Regions from separate parts of the Streptomyces sp. NBC_00464 genome, predicted to be linked through region 3. Evidence: riboswitches for the same ligand, from Rfam matches in the RefSeq annotation. Region 3 holds a riboswitch; each other region holds the start of a gene.
What was found. A riboswitch is a leader RNA that binds a small molecule or an ion and turns the genes downstream of it on or off. The one in region 3 is predicted to bind S-adenosylmethionine.
Positions count from the first base shown of each region.

Region 1: it holds a riboswitch for S-adenosylmethionine, as region 3 does, so the genes downstream of both, OG912_RS26220 (aminotransferase class V-fold PLP-dependent enzyme) here and thrC (threonine synthase) in region 3, are expected to answer to the same signal.
Region 2: it holds a riboswitch for S-adenosylmethionine, as region 3 does, so the genes downstream of both, OG912_RS01500 (hypothetical protein) here and thrC (threonine synthase) in region 3, are expected to answer to the same signal.

Region 1 covers NZ_CP107899.1:5,829,456-5,831,652, reverse strand. The annotation lists gene OG912_RS26220 (aminotransferase class V-fold PLP-dependent enzyme) at 1-1,303, opposite strand, end outside; SAM riboswitch class IV at 1,477-1,594, opposite strand; gene trpD (anthranilate phosphoribosyltransferase) at 1,685-2,197, opposite strand, start outside.
Region 2 covers NZ_CP107899.1:344,061-346,257, reverse strand. The annotation lists gene OG912_RS01505 (phosphocholine-specific phospholipase C) at 1-764, shown strand, start outside; SAM riboswitch class IV at 877-986, shown strand; gene OG912_RS01500 (hypothetical protein) at 1,034-1,483, shown strand; gene OG912_RS01495 (cytochrome P450) at 1,639-2,197, shown strand, end outside.
Region 3 covers NZ_CP107899.1:3,247,398-3,249,594, forward strand. The annotation lists gene thrC (threonine synthase) at 1-1,155, opposite strand, end outside; SAM riboswitch class I at 1,173-1,299, opposite strand; gene OG912_RS14385 (glucosyl-3-phosphoglycerate synthase) at 1,453-2,197, shown strand, end outside.

The DNA of each region.
Region 1 (2,197 bases), 2.6 Mb from region 3:
TCACGAGCTCCTTGACCGCCTTCAGGAAGCGCTCGATGTGCTCGTCCGGCGTACCCGCGCCGAAGCTGACCCGGATGGCGTTGAGGGACTTCTGGCCCGGCTCCGCCTCAGGCGCGCCGCACTCCCCGATGTCCTGCGGGTCGCTGCCGAGCAGGGTGCGCACGAGGGGGTGGGCGCAGAACAGTCCGTCACGCACCCCGATGCCGTACTCGGCGGAGAGCGCCGCGGCGAAGTGCGAGCTGTTCCAGCCCTCCACCACGAAGGAGATGACGCCGACCCGCGGGGCGTCGTCACCGAACAGCGAGAGCACCTTGACCTCGGGGACCTCGGCGAGTCCGGCCCGGACCGCGCTGACGAGCTGCTGCTCCCGGGCGACCAGGCTGTCGAACCCGGCCTCGGTGAGCGCCTTGCAGGCCGAGGCGATGGAGTAGACGCCGATGACATTGGGCGAGCCGGCCTCGTGGCGGGCGGCGGTGGTGTGCCATGCGACATCCACTCCGCCGTCGGTGCGCCGGGCGACCGTACGGGAGGCGCCGCCGCCCGCCAGGTAGGGCTCGGCGTCGCGCAGCCAGTCGGAACGGCCGGCGAGGACGCCCGAGCCGAACGGCGCGTACAGCTTGTGGCCGGAGAAGGCGACCCAGTCGACGTCCAGCTCCGCGATGTCGACGGGGTGGTGCGGGGCGAGCTGGGCGGCGTCCAGCACGATCCTGGCGCCGTGGGCATGCGCGGCGGCGGCGAGCTCCTTGACCGGCCACAGCTCGCCGGTGACGTTGGAGGCGCCGGTGACGCAGACCAGCGCGGGGCCGTAGGGGTCACGGCCCGCGAGGGCCCGCTCCAGCGTCTCGACGGCCTCGTCCGGAGTGCGCGGGGCGTTCAGGTACGTCACCCGGGCATCGCGCCAGGGCAGCAGCGAGGCGTGGTGCTCGGTCTCGAAGACGAACACCTGGCAGTCGGCGGGCAGTGCGGCGGCGAGCAGGTTGAGCGAGTCGGTGGTGGACCGGGTGAAGATCACCTGGTCGTCGGCGCGGCAGCCGAGGAACTCCGCGACCGTGACGCGGCTGGACTCGAAGAGGTCCGTGGAGAGCTGCGAGAGGTAGCCGGCGCCACGGTGGACGCTGCCGTAGTACGGCGCGTACGCGGCCACGTCGTCCCACACCCGCTGCAGGGCCGGAGCGCTGGCGGCGTAGTCCAGCGCGGCGTAGGTGACCTCACCGCCGGTGACCAGCGGAACCGTCACATCCTTGCCCAGAACGGGCAGCGGCGCACAAATGGACCGGTCGGTGGCAGCGGTGAAGACAGACATGACGAACTCCCGTAACAGGCAGGCGAATTCCGTGTGCCTGCGGATACGCGGCAGCACGGAAGGAAGAAAGAGGGTGTGCGGAGTAGGGCCGAAAAGCCCTATCGCATTCGCGTGCTCACAAGAGGCTCCCTGAGGACCAGGACCCCACGGGTGGACATCTCACGATGTCGAGGGGTCCGCGCTTGCCGCAGACCTCGCTGCCTGCGGCCTGGTCTTCACCCGGGGCACCCCGCCACGGACGGAGGGTTGCCGGACAGCGGGCCGGGGCCGTAGTCGCTGTCACTCATGACCTGCGCAGCATCTTGCCATACCTACGAGAACGCGCAAGGCGCAGTCCATGATCTGGACTGCGCCCTGCCTCACATTCCGTACGCCGCACTCTCAGGCGTTGCTGGCCACGACCCATCTCTCCAGCGCCCCGGCTGCCGCGCCCGAGTCGATGGACTCGGCGGCCTTCGCCATCCCCGCGGTGAGCTGCTCGGTGAGCGTGCCCTCCCCCGGGTCCAGCGCGACGAGCGCCGCCGCCGAGTTGAGCAGGACGGCGTCCCGTACCGGGCCCGTCTCCCCGGCGAGCAGCCGGCGGGCCACATCGGCGTTGTACGAGGCGTCGGCGCCCCGCAGCGCCTCCACCGGCACCAGGTCGATGCCGACGTCGCGAGGGTCGAATGCCTCCTCGCGCACCACGCCGTTCCTGGCGACCCAGACGCGGGAGGTCGCGGTGGTGGTCAGCTCGTCGAGGCCGTCGTCGCCGCGGAAGACGAGTGCGGAGTTGCCGCGCTCGGCGAGGACGCCCGCGACGATGGGCGCCATCCGCAGGTCGGCGACGCCGATCGCCTGCGAGCGCACCTTGGCCGGGTTGGTGAGCGGCCCGAGGATGTTGAAGGTGGTCGGCGC
Region 2 (2,197 bases), 2.9 Mb from region 3:
CGCCCTGGCGGCGCGCCATCTGCGGTGATCTCACCTCAGCCTTCGACTTCCGCCGTACGGACACCTCGGACGTCCCGCTTCCGTCGACCGATGCGTACGAGCCTCCGGACCGCCTCCGGCACCCCGACTACGTCCCCGCGCCGCCCGCCACCGGCAGCGTGCCCAAGCAGGAGAAGGGGGCCCGGCCCACCCGGCCGCTGCGCTACGCGCCCGTCGTCGACGGTGCCGCCGATACGGCCACCGGCAAGTACCGCCTCACCTTCAGCGGCGGCGCCGCCGCCGGGGCACAGTTCCTGGTGACCTCGGCGAACCGCACCGATGGGCCCTGGACGTACACCACCGAGGCCGGCAAGTCGCTGTCGGACAGCTGGAACACCGCCTACTCCAAGGGCGTGACCGACCTCACCGTCCACGGTCCCAACGGATTCCTGCGCACCTTCCGGGCAGACGGCAAGGCAGTGGGCCCGGAGGTGACCGCCCGTCATGATGCCGCCACCGGTGGGCTTCAGCTGACCTTCGTCAACGGTGGTTCGGCGACCGTGCGTCTGACCGTACGCAGTGCCGTCGGGTACGGGGGAGGGGTGCAGACCTTCGCGGTCCGTGCGGGCGCGACCGTGAAGCACGAGCTTGACCTGCGGGGGAGCAAGAACTGGTACGACATCACCGTCGTCTCCGACGTGGACGCCACCTTCCTGCGGCGCTTCGCCGGACACGTCGAGACCGGCCGGGCCGGTTCGAGCGACCCGGGTCTCGTCACCGGGTGAGCGACCTCGTCCCGGCGGGTGGTCCGGGGTTGCGTGGTGCCCGTTGCCGGGCGCCGCGCACTCCTGACCACCCGTCGGGCCGTGCCGTTTGCGTGGGTTAGAGTCGTGGGTGGGTCATGAGTTCCAGCGCACAGCCCCGGCTTGCTGGACGGCACCCCGCTCCGCTGCGGGTGCTCCGGGTGACGACCTGCCCCGTGCGCAGGGTACGGGGAACAGCGGACCGCGGTGCAGGGCACTCGGGGTCCTCATCCCGGAAGGCGAACCTCACCATGCTGCGTCATCTCGCTCAGAACGACTCCGTGCGGAGCGACGACTGCTCCCGCTTTGCCGCGGGCCACCGCGTGCACTGGATCCACGCCAAGAAGTGCCGGCAGGAGCCGGGGCAGGCCGTCGAGGTCCTGCTCACCTCCGGTGACGTCGGCGACGACGGCTGGGTCGAACTGCGTCCCGCCTTCGATTACGCGGGTGACCTTCCAGCGGTCTGGACGCATGCCCCTGGCGCGCTGCGGGAGTCCCTCGCCGATCACCGCGGACGGGTGTACTGGCTGGCGCGCTGGCATGCGCTGAAGCTGGTGGAGGGCGAAGGCGGAGATGGCGGCGAGAGGGATGCCGGGCTGGTCAACGTCGCTCTCCAGGGCGGAGATCTGTGCGAGGGAGGTTCCGTCCGGGGCGGGGATGCGTGCGAGAGCGGCCCTGCGCGGGGCGGTACATCGCGATGATCGTCAATTGTGGTGAGATGTCGTCCCGTTGTTCCGTTCAGGGTGTGGGATTGACCGCCGTTGACAGTTCCGGCGTCACATAAAATCCTTATAGTGGCCATGCGTTGATCGCATGATCGTGACGCTTGCAGTTGTCGCCACAGGAGTCAGGACTCATGACGCGCCCTTCTTCCGCCGAGCCCGCGCCGACGTCCCCTCCTTCTCCTCCGCCTCCGGGCTGTCCTGCTCACGCCGGGGCCGTGCCACTTGACGGGCCCGGGTTCCAGGCCGAACCCCAGGCCGTCTACCGCACCATGCGGCGTGATCACGGGCCCGTCGTCCCCGTGGAACTTCCGGGCGGGTTCCCCGCCTGGCTGGTCGTCGGGTACCGCGAGCTCCATCAAGTCACCAGCGACGGCGAACTGTTCCCGCGCGATGTCGGCCTGTGGAACCAGTGGCCGCACATTCCCGACGACTGGCCGCTGCTGCCCATGGTGGGGCGCCCCATGCCGTCGATCTACTTCAGCGCGGGGGAGGAGCACCGGCGCCACGTCCGGATGGTCGGGCCGGCCCTCGAAGGAGCCGATCCGCACCAGATCCGCAGCCACTGCGAGCAGTTGGCCGACCGGCTCATCGACGACGTGTGCAGCCGCGGCACCGCCGACCTTGTCGCCGACTTCTGCGAGCCCCTTCCCGTCCTCGTCCTCGCCCGCCTGGTCGGCTTCCCCGACGCCG
Region 3 (2,197 bases):
GTCCAGCAGGCCGGCCTCGATCAGCTTCTTCGTCACGCCGACCGTCACCCCGCCCGCGGTCTCGGCGAAGATGCCCTCGGTGCGGGCCAGCAGCTTGATCGCGTCGACGACCTGCTCGTCGTTGACGTCGTCGACGGCGCCACCGGTGCGGCGGGCGATGTCCAGGACGTACGGGCCGTCGGCCGGGTTGCCGATCGCCAGGGACTTGGCGATCGTGTTCGGCTTCTGCGGCCGCACCACGTCGTGACCGGCCTTGAAGGCGGAGGAGACCGGGGAGCAGCCCTCGGCCTGGGCGCCGAAGATCTTGTACGGCTTGTCCTCGACCAGGCCGAGCTTGATCAGCTCCTGGAGACCCTTGTCGATCTTCGTGAGCTGGGAGCCGGACGCGATCGGGATGACGATCTGGTCGGGCAGCCGCCAGCCGAGCTGCTCGCAGATCTCGTACGCGAGGGTCTTGGACCCTTCGCCGTAGTACGGGCGCAGGTTGACGTTGACGAAGCCCCAGCCCTCGCCGAGCGGGTCGCCGATGAGCTCGGAGCAGAAGCGGTTGACGTCGTCGTAGTTGCCCTCGATGCCGACCAGCTCACCGCCGTACACAGCGGCCATGACGACCTTGCCCTGCTCCAGGTCGTGCGGGATGAACACGCAGCTGCGCAGACCGGCACGGGCGGCGGCGGCACCGACGGCGCCGGCGAGGTTGCCGGTGGAGGAGCAGGACAGGGTGGTGAATCCGAAGGCGCGGGCGGCCTCGACGGCGATCGCGACGACGCGGTCCTTGAAGGAGTGCGTCGGGTTGCCGGAGTCGTCCTTGACGTACAGACCGCCGGTGACGCCCAGCTCGCGGGCGAGGTTGTCGGCCTTGACCAGCTTGGTGAAGCCGGGGTTGATGTTGGGCTTGTCCGCGACATCGGACGGGACCGGCAGCAGCGGCGCGTAGCGCCAGATGTTGTTGGGTCCGGCCTCGATGCGCTTCTTCAGCTCGTCCGGGGAGCCGCTCGGCAGGTCGTACGCCACTTCGAGCGGCCCGAAACAGGACGCGCAGGCGAAAATCGGACCGAGTGCGAATCGCTCTCCGCATTCGCGGCAGGAAAGCGCCGCGGCGGGACCGAGGTCCACGGAAGATTCGGTGTTTGCTGCAACAGTCTCAACAGCCATGATGGCGAGGCCCTTTCTCCTCATCTTCCTCGCGACGCATTTCGTCACGAGACGGAATTGGCACCTTCCCCACCTGACCTCGCGGTCGGCGGGAGGGTTGCCGGGACTTCAACGGGCCGTTCCCTCTGTCCCTCTGGATGAGCGCTGTGGCACTGGACCATGGATCCAGGCGTTTATCGGCGGACGGACCCCGGCATGCGACGGCCATCTGCGTTGTTCAAGACTGTAACCGAAGCACCGGACTGTTGAGATAGTCGTCCGTACCGCGAGATGGATCACATACAGGGAGTATCGACCGTGCTGGAAGAGGTCGAACGCTGGCTGACCAGGCGTTCCTGGTCAGCCGCCGACCGTCCGCTGGACCGTCTGCTGGACGCCAGGAACGGCGCGCACGGGCCGGGCGTGAGTGTGGTGCTGCCTGCGCTGAACGAGGCCGAGACGGTCGGGGACATCGTCACGACGATCCGGCGCGAGCTCATGGAGAAGGTCCGGCTGGTCGACGAGCTCGTGGTGATCGACTCCGGCTCGACGGACGCCACCACCGAGGTCGCCCGCCGGGCGGGCGCCCGGGTCGTCCACCGCGACGCGATCCTCCCCCGCGTCCCCGCCGCCCCCGGCAAGGGCGAGGTGCTCTGGCGGTCGCTCCTGGTGACCGGCGGCGACATCGTGTGCTTCATCGACGCGGACCTGAAGGACTTCTCGGCGGACTTCGTCTCCGGCATCGTCGGCCCGCTGCTGACCGACCCGGACGTGCAGTTCGTCAAGGCGATGTACGACCGCCCGCTCGGCAACACGGCAGGTCAGGGCGGTCGTGTGACCGAGCTGGTGGCCCGGCCGCTGCTCAATCTGCACTGGCCGCAGCTGGCCGGCTTCGTCCAGCCGCTGGGCGGCGAGTACGCCGTGCGCCGCTCGCTCCTGGAGCGGCTGCCCTTCCCGGTCGGTTACGGAGTGGAGCTGGGCCTGCTCGTCGACGCCCTGCACACCGTCGGCCTGGACGCGCTCGCCCAGGTGGACGTCGGGGTCAGGATCCACCGCCACCAGG